Regions from separate parts of the Roseburia sp. AF15-21 genome, predicted to be linked through region 2. Evidence: a T-box and tRNA genes for the amino acid it is inferred to sense, from the RefSeq annotation. Region 2 holds a T-box; the other holds one or more tRNA genes.
The links. The T-box of region 2 lies ahead of DWW33_RS00565 (proline--tRNA ligase). A T-box ahead of a tRNA ligase gene usually reads a tRNA of that ligase, here a tRNA-Pro.
Positions count from the first base shown of each region.

Region 1: it encodes a tRNA-Pro, which carries the amino acid that the T-box ahead of DWW33_RS00565 (proline--tRNA ligase) is inferred to sense. The anticodon was not compared.

Region 1 covers NZ_QUHG01000007.1:131,988-144,099, forward strand. The annotation lists gene DWW33_RS11065 (sodium-dependent transporter) at 1-1,051, opposite strand, end outside; gene DWW33_RS11070 (Hsp20/alpha crystallin family protein) at 1,402-1,869, shown strand; gene DWW33_RS16150 (hypothetical protein) at 1,926-2,051, shown strand; gene DWW33_RS11075 (Hsp20/alpha crystallin family protein) at 2,083-2,523, shown strand; gene DWW33_RS11080 (methylglyoxal synthase) at 2,628-3,101, opposite strand; tRNA gene DWW33_RS11085 (tRNA-Pro) at 3,319-3,392, opposite strand; gene DWW33_RS11090 (LacI family DNA-binding transcriptional regulator) at 3,561-4,544, shown strand; gene DWW33_RS11095 (GGDEF domain-containing protein) at 4,537-5,883, shown strand; gene DWW33_RS15710 (hypothetical protein) at 5,963-6,100, opposite strand; gene DWW33_RS11100 (glycoside hydrolase family 13 protein) at 6,174-7,952, opposite strand; gene DWW33_RS11105 (sugar ABC transporter permease) at 7,960-8,805, opposite strand; gene DWW33_RS11110 (carbohydrate ABC transporter permease) at 8,798-9,691, opposite strand; gene DWW33_RS11115 (extracellular solute-binding protein) at 9,746-11,008, opposite strand; gene DWW33_RS11120 (LacI family DNA-binding transcriptional regulator) at 11,211-12,112, shown strand, end outside.
Region 2 covers NZ_QUHG01000001.1:112,893-125,004, reverse strand. The annotation lists gene DWW33_RS00580 (C-GCAxxG-C-C family protein) at 12-422, opposite strand; gene DWW33_RS00575 (class II aldolase/adducin family protein) at 513-1,250, opposite strand; gene DWW33_RS00570 (chloride channel protein) at 1,479-2,753, shown strand; gene DWW33_RS00565 (proline--tRNA ligase) at 2,925-4,628, opposite strand; T-box leader at 4,701-4,928, opposite strand; gene DWW33_RS00560 (DUF4340 domain-containing protein) at 4,967-5,605, opposite strand; gene DWW33_RS00555 (Gldg family protein) at 5,605-7,710, opposite strand; gene DWW33_RS00550 (ABC transporter ATP-binding protein) at 7,710-8,651, opposite strand; gene DWW33_RS00545 (HAD family hydrolase) at 8,765-9,412, opposite strand; gene argS (arginine--tRNA ligase) at 9,423-11,192, opposite strand; gene dapF (diaminopimelate epimerase) at 11,260-12,108, opposite strand.

The sequences.
Region 1 (12,112 bases), on a different contig from region 2:
CGACAATTACCGTTGCTTTCCGTCTTTCCCAGCCCAGTTCATCTTCAAAAGTCGATACTGCACTTTCCGTTAATGCAATAGAACTTGTTATTGCTGCAAACAGCACCAGTACAAAAAACAAAATTCCGACTCCGGTTCCAAGTCCCATGCTGTCAAATACTTTTGGAATCGTAATAAACATCAATGATGGCCCCGCCTGCAGTGTTTCCGGATTTCCACCGGAAAATGCAAAGACTGCCGGAATAATCATAAGTCCCGCCATCATGGCAATGGCGGTATCAAATATTTCCACATTCTTTGTCGATTCTTCAATAGAAACTTCTTTCTTCATATAAGAACCGAATGTAATTAAAATTCCCATCGCGATGGACAGGGAATAAAACATCTGTCCCATGGCTGTCACCACTGTCATCCATGAAAAATTTTCAAGATTTGGAATCAGAAAATATTTAACTCCTTTTAATGCTCCCGGTCTGCTTACGGAATAAACCGTTATTAATATAGAAAGAACAACCAGCACCGGCATCATAAATCTGGATACCCGCTCAATACCATTCCGGACTCCGGCAAAGATAATCCCCAGCGTAAATACTGCAAAAAAAGCAAAGCAGATTTCTGTGGAAAGCCCGCTGGAAATGAAATCGGAAAAATATCCATCCGATGCAAGCTTACTGCCATTTCCCCTGATATATTCCACCAGATATTTCATTACCCAGCCGCCAATTACAGAATAATATGGCACGATTAAAACCGGAATAATGGCATTTATCCAGCCACCGAAAGAGAGCCAGCGGGATTTTCCAAAGGTATGATATGCTCCCACCGGGCTCTTCTTCGTCATTCTTCCGATAGAAGTCTCCGCCATAATCATCGTATATCCAAAAGTCAGTGCAAGTATAATATAAATCAGCAGAAAGATTCCTCCTCCATACTTTGCCGCAAGATATGGGAATCTCCATATGTTTCCCAGTCCCACAGAAGCGCCTGCTGCTGATAATACAAACCCTATCTTCCCCGAAAATGTACTTCTTTTCTCATTCTGTGTCTTCATTTTGTTTTTTCTCCTAAACTCATAATTTCCATGACGCAAAGTTATAGAAATCATAACACAGTCTCATAGTTCCTGCAATATTCTTTCTTTTCCGCAATACATTCACTTATTTTCTCTTCTTTTTCACAGCGTATTCCCTTATATTCTCTTAGTTTTCTCACAATTTGCAACCAATTCACAAATTTTTCACAAATTTATTAGCACTCACATCTTGACAGTGCTAATAATTGGTGTTATAACATAGTCAGAACAAAGGAGAGGAACAAAAAGAGGTTCCTAAAACATCCCGGTTCCAAAGAAACAAGGTAAACAAGCATAGATAGATTTATTTAAAAAAGGAGAGATGACTTATGTTGATGCCTAGTATTTTTGGAGAGAATTTATTTGATGACTTCTTTGAGGATTTTCCATGGATGGACGATAACATGGATATGAAAAAAACTGAGAAAAAACTTTACGGTCGTAGAGCCGCACGTCTGATGAAGACAGATATCAAGGAACAAGATAATGGTTATGAACTGGTAATCGATTTACCTGGATTTAAGAAAGACGAAGTAAGTGCTTCCTTAGAAAATGGTTACCTGACCATCAGTGCCGCCAAAGGCTTGGATGAGGAAGATAAAGATAAGAAATCCGGCAAGTACATCCGTAAGGAACGTTATTCCGGAGCCTGCAGCCGAAGCTTTTATGTTGGCGATGCCGTTACCGAAGAAGATATCAAGGGCGAATTTAAACACGGTATCTTAAAACTCTTCGTTCCGAAGAAAGAAGCAAAACCTGCAGTAGAAGACCACAAATATATTGCAATTGAAGGATAATTTCAGACATTGTATTTCAGATATCTGATGATGTAAAAGAAAGGAAGCATGTTATTATGTCAGACAAAAATCCAAAACATCCATTAAAAAAGAAGAAAGTAAAAGCTAAAATTAATGTAGCCGACCATGAGGCTGTTGAGGAAGCCAGAGAAGCTCACAGAAGCAAGAAACATTATTACTAATTACAATAGACTATTTCAGGAGGAATGACTTATGTTAGTACCAAGTATTTTTTCAAACAACTTTGTAGATGATATATTCGATGATGTATTTCCATTCGGAGCTTACAATGCTCCTGCTGCAGACAACCGCGCTGCCATGAACACTGACGTTAAGGAATTTGACGACAGATATGAACTGGAATTTGAACTTCCGGGCTTTAAGAAAGAAGATATCCAGGCTGAGCTGAAAGACGGATACCTCATCGTCAATGCCAAACACCAGGACAACAAGGACGAAAAAGACAAAGATGGCAAATATATCCGTAAAGAACGTTACTATGGCTCTTACCAGCGTAGTTTCTATGTCGGAGATGGCGTTACTCAGGATGACATCAAAGGCGGTTTTGAAAATGGTATCCTGACTCTGACCGTTCCGAAGAAAGAAGCAAAACCTGCTGTGGAAGAAAAGAAATATATTTCCATTGAGGGATAATACCAGGATAATTAAAAGGAAAAAGGGGCGGTGTGAGTATTCACACCGCCTCTCCTTTTTATGTGAGAAACACGCTTTGCGTGTTTCTCGTAGTTTAGCTGACATTACTTTATCGTCGATGCCCGCTGTCTGATATTCTTATTAAAATTAATCACATTGTGATTATATTCTTCATCCATCAACTCGGAATGAATCATAAAATCTGCAGTTGCTTTATTATTGGCAATCGGAATGTCATAGACCTGGGCAATACGAAGCAGCGCTTTTACATCCGGGTCATGAGGTGCTGCAGTAAGCGGATCTGAAAAGAAAATCACGAAATCTACTTTTCCCTCTACTATCTTAGCACCAATCTGCTGGTCTCCGCCCAGCGGACCGCTGTTATAGCCCTTTACCGGCAGTCCCGTCTGGTCTGTAATCATTTTTGCTGTTGTTCCGGTTCCACAAAGGAAATGCTTCTTTAAAGTTTCTGCATTGTCTTTGCACCACTGGATCAGTTCTGCTTTCTTTCCATCATGAGCAATCAATGCAATATTTTTCTGTTTTCCGATTGTCAAAGTAAGAAAATCCGGTTCCATACTCATATTGTGTCTTCTCCTTTATTGTATTATTTTCCAACCATTTCATTTATCAAGTGAAAATCAACTCCTGATAAACAATTGCAGCTCGCCAATCACGCTTATATGTTGACTTGCTTACGCTCATTATAACATGACAGGATGATTCCAGACAATGTTTGGGTAGAAATCTTCATATAAAAAACGAGCACACCTAACAGTGTACTCGTTTTTTTCGTCGATGCGACAGGATTTGAACCTGCGACCTCTGCGTCCCGAACGCAGCGCTCTACCAAGCTGAGCCACGCATCGTTATTCAGTTCTTTCACACGCTCAACTATATTAGCATATATCACATTTTTTGTCCAGTAATATTTTTATTTTCTTTTCTACTTAATCGTTTTATGTTATACTTAAGTCAATCATAAGAAAGGCTTTTACAATGCCGAAGCAACTTTTTTTACCAGAGAAAGGCACATTATGGAGAACAACCAGAGACCAACAATTGCAATTATGTTAGGTGACACCCAGTCCAGCTACTCAGAAGACTTACTTCGAGGCTTCTATACCTGTGCCAGAGAAGAAGATATCAATATTATTTTTCTGATGGGACCTCAGATGCCACAATATTGTAAAGATATTTTATCCTGCAGTTTTGATGGAGACTATAATTATCAGTTTGATACGATTTATGATTATGTGCATTTTACCAGACCGGATGCACTCATTATTACCTATGGTTCTCTTTCTATTTTTAAAAGTAACCAGGTAAAGGCAGACTTTCTTTCCCATTATAAAGATATTCCATTTCTGATGTTAGAGGACACACCGGACGATCCTGACATTCCATATCTGATTGCTGACAACTACAACGGTATGCGGCAATGTATCGAGCATCTTGTGAATGTCCATGGCTATCGTAAGATTGCTTTTGTAGCAGGACCAGCTAACAACAAAGACTCCAATGAACGGCTGAAAGCCTACCGCGATGTTATGGCGGAACATCAGCTTCCGGTCACGAATGATATGGTCGTCTATGGCAACTACTCAGAGCTTGTCACCGAGCAGGTGGAATATATCCTAGACCACAACCCGGAATTAGAGGCAATTGCTTTTGCAAATGATAATATGGCAAAGGCAGGATACCGCGTCTGTGCTGCAAGAGACCTTTTGGTGGGACATGACATTGCCATTACCGGTTTTGACGACATTGACCACGCAAAAACCATGGAGCCACCACTGACCAGTGTTTCCCACAGCAGCTTCCAGTTCAGCTACCAGGCATTACAGAATGCGCTTATGCTCTGTCAGGGAAAGAAGCCACAAATCCTGCCGGATGTCAGCCATTTTTCACCAGAGAAGCTCCTGCGGCTGCCAGCTGCACACCGGCTTTACCACACTGCGTCATATCAGCATGGAGCAGCTGCACGATTTTATACACCAGCAGGTCGATGCTATGGCTGAGGAATTATTCTCTTCCATTTCATACGAAAAAGATCGTAATTACTATACCGAAGTTCTACATGCATATTTTGAAAATATATATGAAGAAATCTTTATCCGGAAGGGAACTGACTTCTCCAACGAGCCTCTGATTCGTTATCTGAGAAAGCTTACTGCATATCCCCATATTTCCGGAGAAATGCTCCTAGAGCAACTTACTTCATTACTCCGTACACTGATTAACTTCTCGGAGGAAGAACTGCTGCAGACACAGCTTTCCGGCATTTTATCCTTTACCCAGCAATACGTTCATTCTGCGGATGTCTTCCAGCTAGAAAAAGAAATCATGGATTCTAACCGGAAAGCCTGGTTTGTACCTTCCTTTACAAGAGATTTGATTAACTCCGGTGCCAATTTCAAAGAAACGATTACACATATCATGGAGCGGCTGCATCTGATGAATGTCAAAAGTTCCTTCTTTTTCTTCTTTGACAAACCGGTCATTCATCAGGAAAATGAGCTTGCAGAGTACCCGGACGAAATCTATCTGGCAGCATATTACCATGATGAAAAATCAGTCTACCATGAACCGGGCAAACGTCCAAAAGTAACGACTGCCAATGGATTTTCCAGTTTTCTTCCAAAGGAACACAGCCACTGCTATACATCATTTATCCTCTTTTCCGGAGATGAACAGTTCGGTCTGCTGCTTTGCGAAGTGGAACAGAAAGATATTTCCTTTATGCAGATTTGCAGCCTCCAGATTGGTGCACTCCTGCATTTTATCCAGTTAAATGCCAGCGAACGCCAGATTCAGAAAGAATTACAGGATTCCATGAAAGTCATTCAGGAGCAGAACAGCATCTTAAGTTATATCTCCGAATATGACGACTTAAGCCAGCTTTTGAACCGCCGTGGATTTATGGAACGGGCATCCCATGCAATTGAATCCAATTCCGGCAAAAAAGCTTATCTTCTCTTTGGTGACTTAGACCACTTAAAAGAAATCAATGACTGTTTCTCCCATCTTGCCGGGGATTTTGCGTTACGCACAGTATCCGAACGGCTGCGTAAATGCCTGCCAAAGGATGCCATTACTGCAAGACTGGGCGGTGACGAATTTGTTTCCTTTATTTTAACCGATATACCGGATTTCAAGGAGCAGCTTTTAAAGAATCTGAAAGCAGAGAGCGATGCTTTTAATGCCGTATGCGATAAACCTTTCTATGTAGAAATCTCTGTCGGCATCTACGACTTCTACTGTAATCCGCAGATGGACTTAACAGACATTCTCAAGCACTCTGATGCAATCCTCTACGAGGAGAAAGCAAAACGTCGCAGCAGCATCAAGAAAGTCTGATTTCGTATCATCCTTCCGAAGGAAAGAATATATATGACATATATAAATGCCGGATGGTAAACCATCCGGCATTCTTTCATTATTCGTCCATTCCCCATTTGTCTTTCATGTACTCTTTTCCGAATCCAGAGCCAATATTTTCATTGATTCTGCGTCCGAAACAGGCATAAAATCCAATAACGGCTGCAAATATAATAATTCCAATTAAAATAACCATAGCAAACACCCTCCCTGCGTCACTTTGTTTTTCAAAGTATAACACAAGTATTTTGTAATGTCACTTGTCTTTTTCAGAATGCCACGAGTCTTCCTTCATAAGAAGACAGTTCTATATTTTTTTCCTGCAGCTCCTGTATTTCTGCCGAAGTAAGTTCCACTTTGTCAGGGCCTGTATTCAGCACTACCAGCACCCGGTCTTCTTCATAGCAGCGGGAAAATGCATAAACACCGGTAACATCATTACAATAGATGGTGCGATAATTTCCCCTGCGTAATGCCGGATGCTCTCTCCGAAGTGCTATCCACTCCTTGAATTTTCCGATTAAATTATCCTGATACGGCAATAAAGACTGTGGTTCAGTTTCATCTGATTGTCCGGATGCTCTCTGCCAGTCCATGGCTGCCCGATACTCCAATTCTTTCATTCCCTCGATATACACTTCATCCCCGTAGAATACCGATGGCACGCCCACTCCCATAAAGAGATAGAAAAATGCCAGCTCCATTCTCTTTCTATTTCCATTGCAATAGCTTAAAAATCTCGGAATATCATGGGAATCCAGAAAATTCATCTGTGCCAGGCTCACCTGCCATGGGTAGCGGTAAATCATCCGCTGCATCTGGGCATCAAATTCACTGACCGAAAGTTCTCCCTTTCCAAAAAAATCCCGGCACAGATAAGAAAAAGTATAATTCATCGTAGAATCAAACTGGTCTCCCTGAAGCCAGATGCCTGCTTCTTCCCAGATTTCGCCTATTAGAAACATATCCTCTTTTACCGCTCTCACCGCATGACGGAAGGCTCTCCAGAATTCATGATTGATTTCATTTGCCACATCCAAGCGCCAGCCGTCAATATCTGCTTCCCGAATCCAGTAAGTTCCAACATTACAAAGGTACTCCACTACTTCAGGATTTCCGGTATTAAGCTTTGGCATTTCCTTTACATAGGCAAAAGCCTCATAATCCGGCGGATCAGCGTACTGTATCGTTTCCGGCAGGTGATAAAACCAGTTATAATATCTTGATGCTTTTCCCTTCTGCCGCACATCCCGGAATGCAAAGAAATCTGCACCACAATGATTAAATACACCATCTAAAATAACCCGGATTCCTCTCTTGTGGCACTGCTGCACCAGTTCTTTTAAATCCGCTTTATTTCCAAGACAGGGGTCGATTTCAAAATAGTCAATGGTATCATATTTATGATAAGACGCCGCTTCAAAAATCGGATTCAGATAAATGCAGTTAATTCCAAGCTTTCCGATATAGTCAAGGTTTTCACAAATTCCTTTCAGTGTACCACCCAGATGATTCTTACAAATCCGGTCCGGTAAAATTTTTCCATTGCTGTCGCTTTTTTCATCCGGCAAAAGCATATGCCTTGTCGCTTTTTCCTTCAGTTCCCGTCTGTCATTCGCAAAACTGTCCGGGAAAATATGATACATAACAATGTCTTCTGCCCACTCCGGGATATCTAAAATATCCTCTCTTCGAATATATGGAAACTGGAAATATTCTGCCCTGCCACAGGACAGTTTCTCTGCAAATCCTCTTCCATAATAATAAAGGCTTTCTGTATCGTCCTCTAACCGGAAATAATAGCATACCCTGGTATACGGAGACGTAATCTTAACTTCATAATAATCATAAAGCATATCGGATGCCACATGTTCCATTTCACTTTGTTTCACCGGAAGTGGCTCTTCCATCGCCACCCGGTCTCCCCAAAGCAGCACGCACCGTTTTAAATCGCCCTTTTTACAACGGATTCTTATTACCAGCCGGTCTTCTTTTTCTGCAAAGGCAAATTGTGACAGTGGAATATGCAAAATTGCTTCTTTTTCCATTTTATTTCTATCCTTTCACACCACCTGCAGTAAGACCGGATACCATATACTTTTGTATACAGAAGAAAATAATCAGCACCGGAACAGATACCAGGATAGCGGCTGCGGAGAACATTCCCCAGCTTCTGGTGTAATCGTTGGACTGTAACTGATATAATCCACCTGCCAGTGTATAACTGTTTTCATTCAGTAGAAATGTTGTAGAAAACAGATATTCATTCCATACAAAAATAAGTACCATCACAGAAGTTACAATGATTGCCGGACGAGCCAGCGGCATTACTACCTTCCACAGCAGCTGGAAATCCGATGCACCGTCAATTTTCGATGCTTCTTCGATTTCTATCGGAATGGTATCAAAATACCCCTTCATATTCCAGATAGAGAAAATGCACATGCTTCCCGCATAAATAATCACCAGTCCCAGTTTCGTATCCAGCATATTCATCTGTTTTAAAAGACGGAATAATGCAAACATGGACAGAATCTGCGGGAATGCATTTAAGAGAAGCAGTAATTTTAAAATGCCATTTCTTCCCTTAAAACGGTATCTTGAAAATGCATAAGATGACACCATGGCAAATCCGATAGCAATGACCATTGTAAAGAAGCTTAATACGGCAGAGTTATAAAACCACCGCAAAAACGGCTTCTGCGTCAGTATATTTATATAATTATCCAGTGTAAATTCCTTTGGAAACAAAGATAATCCGGAGGACAATGCTCCACTTCCCCTTTCAAAGGAAAGATTCAACGCATATAAAATCGGTACCAGTGCCAGCAGACACAGTATAATATAAAAAATATGTAATCCGCTAAGCTGTAAAATCTGTTTTCTCTTTTTCTTAGTCATAATTTTCCTCCTTTACCCCTCGATTGGTAAACAGCGAAAATACCATGATGAGGAAAAAGATAATAATAGATACCGCAGAGGACAGCCCATAGTTATTTGAAACAAACGCATTCTGCTGTGCATAAGTAATTACGGTCTGTAAGGTTGCCCCTGAATATGCTCCCTTCTGCATCGTAAGAAGATATACGATATCAAACTGCTTAAATGTGGTAAATGTCGTCATAATAACCGCCGGTGCAATAATTCCTTTCATTGCCGGAACGGTAATATGGATGTTCTTTGACCAGAAACCTGCTCCATCCAGTTCTGCGCTTTCATAATAGCTGCGGTCAATGCTGGACAGTGCACCGTCTATCATCATAATCATAAACGGCAATGCCATCCACAGGTTTAGAGTCATGCAGGAGAGAAATGCCGGCACATTGGTGGAAAGGAAATTTACCTTTCCAAAGCCAAGTGCCACCAGAATCTTATTCAGAAGACCAAACTCTGTGTTATAAATGCCTACCCTCCAAAAAAGAATGGACACATATGCAGGCATTGCCCACGGGAACATCAAAAGAGTCTTGTATACACGTTTTCCCTTTAAATCTTCTCTTTGAAATCCCAATGCAATAAAATATGCCACAACTACCTGTATCACCATATTTAATGTGGTCCAAAGTAATGTTGTAAACAGTGCTCCAAGGAAACCGGAGTCTGCCTTTAATAATGCCCTGCTATAGTTGGATAGTCCGATAAATTCATAATTTGACCAGTGAAAAAGATTCATATTGGTCAGTGATATATAGCCCGTATAAATAATCGGGAATACAATAACCATTCCAATCAATATCAGTGCCGGCATACTGTAAAGCCATGGTGTTAATTTCCGTTTGTTCTTCATATACACACTTCTCTTCCTAATTTTCCTCTTTATTGCTTCTAAACAAACTCCTGCTTACTGCATATCTGCAATGGCATCCAATGCCTCCTGCTGATAAGTCTCTGCTGCAGTGTCAATATCTTCCCCTGATTTGTTGACTGCTGCCAAAAATTCTTCTGCCGGACCCCACATAACGCTCATCTGTGGAATGTTTGGCATAGGCTGCGCAGTTTCTGCAGTTGCTTTCATTGCCATAATCATCTCATTTGCAGCAACATCTGCGTCATCATATGCTTTGCTGTTTGCCGGTGCACAGTTTGATTTATTCGCCAATGCAATACCTACTTCCGGGCTTGCAATTGTCTCTAATACTTTTGCAATTGCTTCTTTCTTATTTTCTGCTGCATATTTTAAGACACCAATGCTCTGTACACCTGAATATGGTGCCAGTCCGTTTCCATTCGGAAGTTTAAAATCCGCTAAGGATTTAATACCAAGGTCAATGCCCGCTGCCTTGATTCCGGATACCAGCCATGGTCCACCGATGATTGCTGCTGCCTGGCCTTCATTGAATAATGCAGTTACAGTGTTGTAATCTCCATCTGCCTCCAATGCTGCAAATTTCTGATTGTATGCGATAGCATCCTTGGTTTCCTGTGTATTTAATCCAGGATTTGCATCTTTATCAATAATATATCCACCAAAACCATTGATTACCGGTGCCACATTGTATGCGGTAGAATGCTGATTTACCAGCGCATAAGTTCCTGCATCCACATCGGTATGTGCTACCATATAATCATACAGTTCATCCGTTGTTTCCGGCACATCACCTTCCCATTTTGCCTTATTATACATAAAGAGCAATGTCTCATAATAAACCGGCATCAGGTACTGGGTATCCTTATAATTACCTGCTTCTACGGTCATCGGTAATAAATCCGCCATTACATCCTCACTGATAACATCCGTAATCGGAGCTAAAATCCCCATTTCTGCAAATGTTCCCAATGAATCATGTGCATAAAGATACATATCCGGTCCGTTGGATTCATCATTTCCATATAACTGAAGCTGGTCGGTCAGACCGCTCTTCTTTTCAAAGGTAACCTTGATATTATCCTCTGCCAGTTTCTCATTCGCACAATCTGCAATGGTCTGCATGATATTCTCATCCCCATCATGCCAGATTTTTACTTCTGTCATTTCATCCTCTGCATCATTTCCAAGTACTTCTGTAGTCTTTCCTTCGTCATTTCCTGCTTCTTTTCCACAACCGGATAATGTGCCGATTGTCATTGCGGTACAGAGCAACAGACTCAACACCCTTTTCTTCATAAAAATACCTCCGTTTTCCGGTTTCTTTAGGAAACCGTTTTCTTTATTCTTCTTTTTTTCATGCAATTGGTTCCTCTTGCTAAGTCTATATTTATCACTTTTTTCCCTTGTTTACAATGTCTATTTGTCAAAAATGATTGACTTTGTTAGGAAACCGCTATACTATATTTGTAAATTTATACATTTTTTCAGGAGGTATTTTATGTCTGTTACCATCAATGATGTTGCCAATGAAGCCGGTGTTTCCAAATCCACTGTTTCTAAAGTTTTAAATCACTGGACCACCATATCCCCAGCCACTGTGGAAAAGGTTCATGCAGCAATTGAAAAGCTTCATTATACCCCTAACTCCCGGGCTGTAAGCTTTGCAAAAGGTGCTACTTCCAATATTGTCTATCTTACCAATCTGGAGAAAGATACTGCTTATCGGAATCCGCATATGTTTGACATTATGTGCGGCGTACACCATACCTTGTCCGAAAACAACTATTCCCTGACACTTGTCAACACTTCTGAAGAACGCTATCCCGGAGAAAAAGTCAGTGAAGTTATCACAAGCGGTTCCTCCGATGGTCTTATCATCCACGGCTCTGCCATTAATAAAGAAATTGCAAATCTTATTCTGGATGCAGGCTTTCCACACATTATCATTGGGCATCCGAGTTTTGAAAGCCGCTTGTGCTGGGTAGATACCAACCACGCCCTTGCCGGTGAATATGCCGCTGCCCACATGATAGCCTGTGGTTATACAGATGTCGCCTTTATCGGAGAGCGCAAAACTGATTATATTTCCGCCCAGCGTCAAAAAGGATTTATGGCAGGCATGTTAGACAGAGGCTTTCACATTCCGGCTGCCCGTATCGGAAATACCGATTCCAGCTGCCAGCACGCTTATTCTGTTACTTCTGATATGCTGACACAGCCTGTACCGCCTCGCGCTATTGTATGTGAAAATAACACCCTCGCATTAGGTGTCATCCAGGCAGTCAAAGACCGGCAGCTTTCCATCCCGGATGACGTTGCCATACTTACCTTTGACGTCTACCCATATTCCAGCATCATCGACCCACATCTTACCATTGTAGACATCAATGTCTATGATAC
Region 2 (12,112 bases):
TTGTGTTTTTTCTATGAAAACAAGCGCTCTGCAATACGGACTGCATCTTCAATACAGCCATCGCAGCTCCGCAAAACCTTTCCGGTTTCAATTCCTTTCAATTCTTTACAGATATGAGAGCCGTTTTTTTCATCAAATGCTGCTGTCAGTCCCTTTACTGTCTGATATGTTCTGCCTTTGGTCATGCCCTTTTCAATTGCTCCCGAGCTTCCCAGTGCTCCTGCAATCATATACATGCCGGTTACTGCTCCACAGGTTCCCTGCATATCTGCCATTCCTGCGCCGAATCCTTCGGACAGACGGAATAAAGTTTCCTCGTCAATTCCAAGCTTATCACTGTAACTGCATAATACTGCCTGCGCACAGTTATAACCACTGTGATGTTTTTCTTCTGCTAATTTTACTCTTTCTTCTATTGTCATCTTCTAATCTCCTTTTTCTGTTTCCCGCTATTCTCTGTAATAACTTTTTCTTGCTTATAAAATGCTGCCTTCTGCCAAACGTTTTCTTTTCTATCCATCTGGCAAAAGATTTTTCCTGCGGATACACTCACGGCAGCTTTCAAATAATAATTTCTTACTGCCACAGACTGTTTCCGGATTCTTCATTCCTGCCTTTTCCCGCATCAGACACAATTTGTGTACCGTATCTGCATCCAGCTCCCGGTCCATTTCCATCATTTTACTCTGGTAAAGAAGTCTTGCATATAATTCTACCGACTCCATCCGGTAATAAGCTTCCGTCAGGTCCTTTCCATAAGTCAGTGCCCCATGATGCGCTAAGAGCAACGCATCAAAATAGTCAAGATATGGTGCAATGGCATCCGGTATTTCCTGCGTAGACGGCAGCCCATATTCTGCTACCGGCACACAGCCAAGACTTACAATGGATTCTGATATGATTGCACGATTTAATGCCTGACCGCCAATCGCAAAGGTTGTGGCATATGGCGGATGCGCATGTACAACTGCTCTTACATCCGGACGTTTTTCATATACTTTCAAATGCATCTTCATTTCAGAAGACGGGCGGAACCCATCCTGACAGGATAAGACTTCTCCCTGCAGATTTATCTTACATAAACATTCTTCCGTCATATATCCTTTAGATATTCCGGTTGGCGTACACAAAATTTCATTCTCTGATATACGCACAGAAAGATTACCATCATTGGCAGCCACCATTCCACTCTGATAAATTCTTTTTCCAATCTCTATCATCTGCCGGCGTATCCTGATTTCTGATTCCATCTTTCTTCCTCCATTGCCTGTAATTTCCAGATTTTATAGAAAGCCTTCACTTATTATAGTCACCCCGGTTATTTTTTGCAAATAAAATTCTCTTCATTTATCTCTTCATTCATCTTGTAAATTTATTTCCAGAATGCTACTATTTCTTATAGAATATATATTTTTCAAAAAATACAAACAATTTCTGCTTATAATATTTACTTTATATAAAAAAGGAGTTACTACATCATGAACGAACCAGTTACCAAAGAACTTGTGATACATAAAATCAAACACAATCTGCGTCGTCTGCGTACCGCCATAAAATGGATTATTTTTTCTATTCTGTCCGGTCTTCTCATCGGTATGGTGGGAATTGCCTTTTACTTTGGCATGACATGGGTCACCGATACAAGAACTGCTTATCCATGGCTCATCTTCTTTCTTCCGCTGGGTGGAATCGTGATTGTACTGCTCTATCATCTTCTCCATGATGAAAAGGATACTGGAACCAACCTGGTGCTTTCCGCCATCCACTCTGGGGATGAAATTCCACTGCGTATGGCTCCGCTTATTTTTATCTCCACCTTAATCACACACCTCTTTGGTGGTTCTGCCGGCCGGGAAGGTGCAGCACTTCAGCTTGGCGGAAGCATCGGAAATTCTCTCGGAAGACTTTTCCGTTTTGATGAAAAAGATAAACATATTATGATTATGTGCGGCATGAGTGCTGCTTTTTCCGCCTTATTCGGAACACCGATGGCTGCAGCTATTTTTCCGCTGGAAGTAGTCAGTGTCGGCATCATGCACTATTCTGCATTAGTGCCATGCGTTATCTCTGCTTTAGTAGCACATGGTCTGGCATTACACTTTCAGATTGCGCCGCCGTCCTTTGCCATTTTAGACATTCCGGAATTTGGAATTTCTTCTGCAGTTACCGTAACGATTCTTGCCGTTTTATGTGCATTGGTCAGTATCCTGTTCTGTATTTCCTTACATTACAGTGAAGCCATTTACCGTAAATTTATCAAAAATCCTTACCTTCGTGCTGCGGCAGGCGGCTGCATCATTATTCTCCTCACCCTTCTGGCAGGTAATCAGGATTACAATGGAACCGGCGTTAATATTATTTCCAAATGTTTTGACGGCACAGTGGCTCCGGAAGCTTTTCTTTTAAAAATCATTTTTACCGCCCTGACCCTTGGTGCCGGCTTTAAAGGTGGCGAAATTGTTCCTACTTTCTTTATCGGTGCAAGCTTCGGCTGTCTCTTTGGAACGTTGACCGGTTTCTCCCCAACCTTATGTGCCGCCATCGGTATGGCTGCCATTTTCTGTGGTGTCACCAACAGCCCGATTACTTCTTTGCTGATCAGCTTTGAAATGTTCGGTTTCGCTGCAATGCCATTCCTGCTTCTTGCGATTGCATTCAGCTATATGCTCTCCGGCTATTACGGACTGTACCGCAGCCAGAAGATTATGTATTCAAAATTTAAGACAAGCTATATTAATAAACAGACGCACTAACTACGAGAAACACGCTTTGCGAGTTTCTCGAGTTATCGCGGTGCTTGCCAAATCTGCATGCAGGCATGCGATTTTTCTCGCTATTCGCACAAAAAGAACTTCTGCTGATTGTTTTCCAACCGGCAGAAGTTCTTCTTATATCATTCACTATATGCTATTTTTAATCTCTTCTTATAAGTACTTCTGAATCTCTTCAAATACGTTTTCTACCGGAACCTGTTCCTTTAAGGTCTTATCACGGGATGTCACTTCAACGATTCCCTGTTTCATATTTCTAGGGCTTACGATAACACGAAGTGGAATTCCAAGAAGGTCTGCATCTGCAAACATAACGCCGGCACTTACGGTACGGTCATCATAGACAACTTCAATACCAGCATTCTGCATTTTCTCATATAAATCATCAGCAAAAGCCTTTACTTCTTCATTGTCCGGTCTTACTGCACAAAGGTGGACCTGCCATGGAGCAATTTCCTTTGGCCAGATTGGACCATACTCATCATGATGGGCTTCACATACAGCAGCAGCAAGTCTTCCGACACCGATTCCATAGCAGCCCATGATTGGAGTCTGTCTCTCACCATCTTTATCTACATAAGTCATCTTCATGGACTTGGTATATTTGGTTCCGAGCTGGAAGATATTTCCCACTTCAATACCTTTAGAAATACGGACGGTCTTCTTACCACATTTCGGGCAGATTCCACCTTCGTATACCTTAGCAAAATCATGATATTCTGCGTCTTTTACATCACGCTCCATATCAAGTCCTTTGAAGTGGTATTCCTCTTCATTTGCTCCGCAGGATAAGTTATTTCTTCCTTCCAGAGACTTATCATATAAAACCACATGAGGTGCATTGATATGTAAGCCAACCGGTCCGATATAGCCTGCATTTAATCCGCACTCTTCTGTAATAACAGCAGCATGAATCTGGTCACCAAGATAATTAACAAGCTTGGTCTCATTGATTTCCAGATCGCCACGGATAAATACAACCACATAGCTGTCATCTGAATTTTTCTGATAAACAACTGCTTTACAGGAGTTGTTTGTCTTATCGCCAAAGAATTCACAGATATCTTCAATAGTATGGATATTTGGTGTATGAACCTTTTCCAGTTCTGCTGATTCTGCGGCTCTTGGAATATCAGAAATATTTTCTGCAGCTTCCATATTTGCTTTGTATCCACAATCATCACAAAGTACAATGGAATCTTCTCCAATCGGAGTAAGAAGCATGAACTCATGGGAAAGGCTTCCGCCCATCATACCGGAATCAGATGCAACGGATACCACTTCCGGAATACCGGCTCTTTCAAAAATACGCTCATATGCCTTGTGTACTCTCTGATAATACTGCTCCAAATCTTCCTGGCTGGTATGGAAGGAATATGCATCCTTCATGGTAAACTCTCTTACACGGATTAATCCGGCACGAGGTCTTGCTTCATCACGGAATTTGGTCTGAATCTGATAAATCATAAAAGGATATTTGGTATAGCTCTGTGCATACTCACGAACCAGCTGTACGGCTGCTTCTTCGTGGGTCATGCCAAGTACCATCCTGGCACCGTTTCTGTCTGTAAAACGAAGCAGCTCGTCTCCGATGCTTTCATATCTTCCGGATTCTTCCCAGATAGATGCAGGCATAACAACCGGGAACTGTACTTCCTGTCCGTCTACCTTGTCCATCTCTTCACGAAGAATCTGCTCAATCTTACGTGTAATTCTCTTTAATGGCAGGAATGAAGAATAGATACCATTTGCCACATATTTGATGTATCCACCTTTTACCATAAGTGCATGACTGTCAATCACACAATCTGCCGGTCTCTCTTTAAACCGGTCACCAACTAATTTTTCCAGTTTCATTTTCTTATCTCCTTTTTCTATTCTTGCAACTCATCTGCTTAAAGCAATATAAAAGCCCTAAGCTATGATTTAGCTTAGGGCGAATGTTTCATCCGTGGTACCACCTAAATTCAGGACTGCTCCTGCACTCCGGCACATCTTCTTATGCCTTCTCTCTGTAACGGGAGAACCCGACATACCTTCACTTCTGCTTGGATATGCAGCTCCAAGACTGGTTCATCATCTTCCGTCAAAAACTCTCACCTGCCGTTTTCTCTCTGAAGGCTTCCAATGATTACTATTTCTCTTCCACACTTTCTCATATATTTTACCAACGGATATTTTACTTGTCAATCCTTTTATTCTGCAATTTCGGTTGTGCTTTCCGTATCCCCGTCTTGTAGAGTATCAGCTTCTTCTGTCTCTTCCGGCTGTTCAGTCGCCGATTCCTCAGTACTCTCCGTTACTGTAAGATCCGCAATGCCTTTCTGATAAGTGGTATATACTGCACTTCCTGCCAGATAAATACTGTCAGACTGATTCGTCTTTACATAATACTGGCTCAGCATGTCATTTTTATTTCCGATCAGAAGTGTTGTTGTTCCATCCCCTGTCGTCAGTGTAATGGTATTTGACGGCGTTTCAAGTCCATACTCTGATAAGTCCTCATAATCCTTGATTTCCTGCTCTGCCGTAAGTTGTGCTGTGGTGGCAATCAATGTTTCCATAGTATCCTGGTCTAAAGAAATGCTTTTATCTGCCTCATAATACCATGTATCATCTTCTTTTACAAAAGACAGTGTCTCATTATTATATTGATAAGAAAATGCATTTACATCTTCTGTGTTAACATCTGTCACCGTTACTTTTGAAGCTTCTTCCTCTTCCTTTTTTTTCTGTTCCTGGCTCTTATTCCACTTCGTCAGGCCAACCCATGCCACAATGCAGATAAGAAGCAGGATGCATAAAGCAATCAACTGTTTTTTCTGTTTCTTCATTACTTCTTTCTCCTTCTCATCCAGATTACGATACCGATTGCAAGAAGCAATAACGGAATTACTGCAATGCCGATTACAGCTGATGCAATGACAACCGAAGCCGGTACGGTCAGGGTACTGCTGTCATATTCTTTGACCGGAATCACAACTGCTGAACCGCTGTCTTCCGGAATATAGCTTGCAATGGATTTTGAAAATACGGATAAATTATTTCCGGATACCATACTGTCTGCATCATCCGTAAACATACTCATGGAAGAATATACAAGAATATCTGCGCTTGTATCATCCATGGTTTTTTCCGCCTTTAATCCTACCGTAAACGGTCCTGCAATATCATCCTCCGTCTGCTCTAAGGAACTTGTAGCATCTGTCTTACTGTACGCTGCATCCGAAGTGGTAAGTAAAGGTGTATAGGTTACATTTTCGGTATCGGTATTATAGGTAAGACCTACTGCATACGGTGTAAATACATAGCCATCCACACCGGAAGTCAGTGCACCGCTTTCTACATTTGGCAAAAGATAATATGGTGCCTGATAATAAGAACCGGTATTGCTCTCCATCACCATTCCATCTACTGCAGTAATGCCAAACTCATTTAAAACCGAATAGAAATTACTCATATCAGCATCTGTATAAGATAGCGTTACCAAAAGTTTTCCACCTTTATTGATATAATCAATTACTTTTGACGCATCATCGGATGAAAAATCAGAGGTCGGTCCATTGATAATAAGTGCCTGTGCATCTTCCGGAATGCTGTCTGCCTGCATCAGGTTGAGGCTGTTTAAAGTGACATTTGCTTTCTCAATAGCATCTTTAAAATCACCGTTCAATGCTGTCTCACCATGTCCCTGCAGTTCGTACATAACCGGCATTTCATCCGATGTGACATAGGAAATGGCACTGGTAAGCTGTCCCTCTCCATCATAACCTGTAGTCTGGCTGCTATAAGTACTGTAATCTATACTGGTCTCATAAATATTGCTGTAATTAATTACTTTGGAACGTTTGCTGCTTTCTACAATCAGACTCTTTCTGGTGATAGAGGTATCATCCGTATAATCCCGATAAAAATTCGGATAAACGGATGGGTCTTTATATTCTACTGAAATATGGGAAGATTCGCCTTCATAACGCTTTAATGTCGTTGCAAGGGTATCATCCATATTTCCTTCCGCTTCCAGAACATAAATAGTGACATCCTCATCCAGATTATGAAGAATCTCTTTTGTATCATCAGAAATGGAATACATCTTCTGGGCTGTCAAATCAATAGACGTAATGGAAGATGGCAATGCATTTACTACAAGGTTTACTACGACTGTAACCACGATTCCGATCACAACCATGGCAGAACTGAATACGCCAAGCTTTAATTTCTTACTGCTCATACTCCAGCGACGCTTCTGTATGGACTGTACCGTCAGGAACAAAAACAGGATAATCATGGAAATATAATATACAATGCCGGATACATCAAGAATTCCCTGCATCAGCATATCCATGTGTTTTGTCAAATCATAACAGCCTAAAATCTTTGTAATCATATTTCCATTCTGTGAAATCAGATTGGTAATTCCGGTCATCAGATATCCCACAAAGAGAAATACAAAGGTTAATACTGCAGAAATTACAATACTTTCTGTCAGTGAAGATACAAAGGTTCCAATGGCAATACAAGTCATACCATATAACCAGAAGCCCAGTACTCCCACATAGCTCTTTACAAAAGCAACACTTCCATATGCTGACATAATTAACGGTGCCAGACACATAACCGCTGCACTAATGGTAAATACAGTTCCGGTGGCGAGATATTTTGCCAGAACCACTTTTTCTACTGATACCGGCGAAGTTAAAATCAGCTGGTCTGTCTTATTCTTCCGCTCCTCTGCCAGGGTACGCATCGTAAGAATCGGCACAGTAACCAGAAACAGAAACGTTACTGCTGATAAAGTACTGCTGATGTCTGTCGAACCATAATACATATTGTATACATAAAAATAAAGGCCAAACAGTGCCAGTGTTGCTGCAATAAAAAGCCATCCGGTCACTGTCTGAAAATAAGATTTTAATTCTCTTTTCCATATTGCACGCATTATTCTTCCTCCTTTGATGTAAGTTCAAGAAAGATATCTTCCAGTGATTTACCACCATTTATCATTTCCAAAATCGGCATATCACTTTCTGCGCAAATATGAAAAATCTCTTCTCTGACATCTTTATTTTTTTCTGCCGTTACAGTCACCTCAGTAACTCCATCCTCCGGCAGTTCTTTCGTCTCTACTGCAGTAATATGTTCTGCATCTGCAAAAACTTCTTTTACTTTTTCTTCTTCAGCTTTTAATTTAAGCTCGATTACCTGTCCACCGGACATCCGCTCTACCAGTTCTTCTGTTTCTTCCGATGCAACTAATTTTCCATGGGAAATAATAAATATGTAATCACATACTGCCCGGACTTCCGAAAGGATATGGGAACTTAAAATTACAGTATGCTTCTTGCCAAGACTCTGAATCAAATCACGGATTTCAATAATCTGTTTCGGGTCTAAGCCTACTGTAGGCTCATCTAAGATAATAACTTCCGGATAACCTAAAATTGCCTGTGCCAGTCCGACTCTCTGCCGGTATCCTTTGGACAGATTTTTAATCAGTCTGCCTTTCATATCAGTAATCTTTGTGGTTGCCATGGCATCTTCTACATATGGTTTCCGTTTCTCCTTTGGAATCTTCTTAAGTTCTGCTGCAAACAAAAGATATTCTTCCACCGTCATATCCATGTATAAAGGTGGCAGCTCTGGCAAATAGCCAATACATTTCTTTGCTTCCTCCGGCTGTGCCAAAATATCAAATCCATTGATTTTAATGGTTCCCTCTGTTGCCCCCAGATATCCGGTAATCATATTCATTGTAGTTGATTTGCCTGCACCATTTGGTCCTAAGAAGCCATAAATTCTTCCCGGCTCAATAGTAAGATTCAAATCATCTACCGCTACATGCGTCCCGTATTTTTTCGTCAAATGACTAATCTCTATCACGTCTCTTCCTCCTTATAACATCTTACCTCAGAAAGTCTATGAGAAAGTTGTGTTAAAAAGACGATGATTTTGTGATAAAAATGCGGTCAAACTGTGTTTTTTGTGTGACAGAATTAATCTAATAATTCTTCAAAGCTTAGGATATAGCGGTCGGACAGCTGCATGATTTCATTTTTCTCATAGGAGGAATGGATATCTTCCACACCTACCACATAGAAATCATCCATCTTTGCACCTTCCACACCTTTTAAAATATCTTCATATACCACACACTGCTTTGGTTTCAAAGAAAGCTTTTCTGCTGCAAGCTGGTACACATCCGGGAATCCCTTTCCCCGTCTCACTTCCTGCGTCACTGTAAATGCATCAAAATATTTCATGATGCCACAATGGGTAAGACAGGGACGAAACAGCCTCTCATCGGAAGAAGTTGCTGCTGCAATCTTAATTCCTTCTGCCTTCAATTGCTTCAGGTAATCTATAACGCCGGCTTTCAGCTTCACCTCATTGGTATAAGCTTCAATCGCCATATCAAACCATTCTTTTATAATCTCCTCTTCGGACTCCGGCAGATTGAAACGCTCTTTGGTATATTCTGCTGCCGCATCAAAGTTCTTTGAAGTAATTGCTACCAGATAATCATCCGGCACAATAAATCCTCTTTTGCCAAGAAAATCCTCATCAATTTTCCGCCATACTCCCATGGAGTCTAAAAGAGTGCCATCTAAATCAAAGATGGCACCCATTCTATTGTCAATCATATATTTTCCTTTACATTCTGTCTGGTGCAGAGAAACCTAATACATCGATACAAACCTCTAATGTCCGCCTGGTCAGTGTTAATAAACGAACATAGGAAGCCTGCACTGCCTCGTCTTCTTCTGCCATAATCTTTGTCTCATGATAAAAATGATTCAATGCATTTGCCAGGTCATAGATATAAGAACATACCTTATGTGGTGCTGTCTCTTCGTAGGCATTTTCCATCATGGCATTGAAACGGGTCAGCTCTAACATCAATGCCTTCTCGCTTTCGGAATGTGCCGGAAGAATTGCTGCTGTTCCTGCTTCTTTTCCTGCTTCTTTATATTTGTTCAGAATGGATTTGATCCGGACAATCGTATAAAGAATGTATGGGCCTGTATTTCCTTCAAATGAAGTAAAACGGTCGATATCAAAAATATAATCCTTGGAAGCCTGATTGGAAAGGTCTCCGTATTTTACTGCGGAAAGTGCAACTACTTTTGCGGTTGCCTTTGCTTCCGCTTCTTCTACCGTACGGTTCTCTGTAATCTTGCGGTACATCTCATCATTGATGCTGGAAAGCAGTGTCTCTAACCGCATGACACCACCCTCTCTGGTCTTAAATGGTTTTCCGTCTTTTCCATTCATGGTACCAAAGCCTAAAAACTGAAGCTCTGTATCATCATCCACAAGATGTGTCTTTCTGGCACAACGGAACACCTGTGTAAAATACAGCTCCTGACGTTTATCCACTACATAGATAATTTTATCCGGATGATAGTCTTTCATACGCCATACAATCGTCGCAAGGTCTGTTGTGTTATAAAGAGAGGCCCCATCGGATTTTAAAATCATACATGGCGGGATCTCTTTCGTATCAGTCTCTTCTTTGACATCTACTACCAGTGCACCATCACTGATATATGCATAACCGTCATCCTTCATCTTCTGTACCATGTCCGGGATATATGGCTGTGCGTCAGACTCACCCTTCCATAATTCAAAAGATACATTTAAATTAGCATAATTCTTCTTTAAATCCGTTACAGATACATTTAAAATATGGGAAAGTAATGCCTGATAGCCTCTTCTTCCATGCTGCAGTTCATAGGTTGCCTGCATGGCAGCTTCTTTATAAGCTGCATCCTCTTTGGATTTTCCGCTGGCTGTCGGATAAATTTCTTCCAGCTCGGAAATGGTAAATGGAGGCTCAACCGGATATTCTCCCTCATAATTTTCATCAAAATAGCAAAGTTCCGGTTTACGGAGCTTTAACTCAGTAATAATCAGTCCCATCTGAAGACCCCAGTCTCCCAGATGCACATCACCAATCATATTGTGTCCCATGAATTTACCAATACGTTTGATGCTTTCACCGATAATAGCAGAACGTAAATGTCCTACATGAAGTGGTTTTGCAACGTTTGGTCCGCCATAGTCAATCATGATGGTCTTTGGATTTTCCACCTTATCACAGCCTAAACGCTCTGTATCCTCCTGCATCTTACTGATATAGGAAGCCACAAATTCATTATTCAGCTTTAAGTTAAGGAAGCCAGGTTTTACAGCTTCTACGGATTCAAACATTGCGTTATCCTTAAGCTGTGCTACTACTTCCTCCGCAATCATAATCGGTGCTTTCTTATATTCTTTTGCAGCAGCCATAGCGCCGTTGCACTGATATTCACATAAGTCCGGTCTGTTTGAAACAGTTACTTTTGCATATTTTGCATCAAGTCCGGCTGCTTCAAATGCTTTCACCATCTCATCTGTTATTAAATCCAGTATCTTTCTCATTCTTTCTCATGTTCCTTTCTGAGCATTCTATTTTTCCATTTTATACTCAAAGGCAAGCAGTTGTCAACTACGCCAGAAAGTGTTCTGCCATCAGAATTGTTCCGATTTTCTGCACCTCTCCAGTAAGGAACACGCTGCCATCCTCTCCGATTTCTATCAGTAACTGCCCACCCGGCATCGTGACTTCAATTCTGTCATCCACCAGTCCCAGCTTATGGGATGCTACCGCTGCTGCACAGGCTCCGGTTCCGGAAGCTAAGGTATATCCGGCTCCCCGCTCATAGATTTCCACCCGGATATGACCTCTATCCATTACTTTACAAAGCTGCATATTAATCCGGTTTGGAAAATAAGATGCATTTTCCACATAAGGTCCTAATTCCATTGCCTTTTCTTTACTGATTTCATCTAAATGAATCACGCAGTTCGGATTTCCCATGGAAACACAGGTTGCCCGGTAAGGATGGTCATGAAAAACCAGAGGCCTGTTTATAATTTCCGGAGGCGTACCTACATAAGCAAGTACCCCTCCGGTAAATTGTGGTATTCCCATATTTACTTTCATAAGACTTCCGTCTTCATTTAAAAAATCAATCCTTACTTCGCCTGCCTTGGTATAAAGGCTAAACGGTCTGTGTCTGATATATCCGGCATCTAATAAATATTTTGCAAAAATCCGAACACCATTTCCGCTGCGCTCTGCTTCACTTCCATCCGGGTTAAATATCTTTACATAAAGCTTCTCATCCTGCCATATCGGTCCATATAAAATGCCATCAGCTCCTGCGCCAATATTTCTTCTGCATAGCTTTACAATATGACGTTCCAATAAATGTATCTTATTCTTATTCGGGTCGAGTACAAGATAATCATTTCCTAATCCATGATACTTCTGTAACAACAAGGCATCATCCATACTT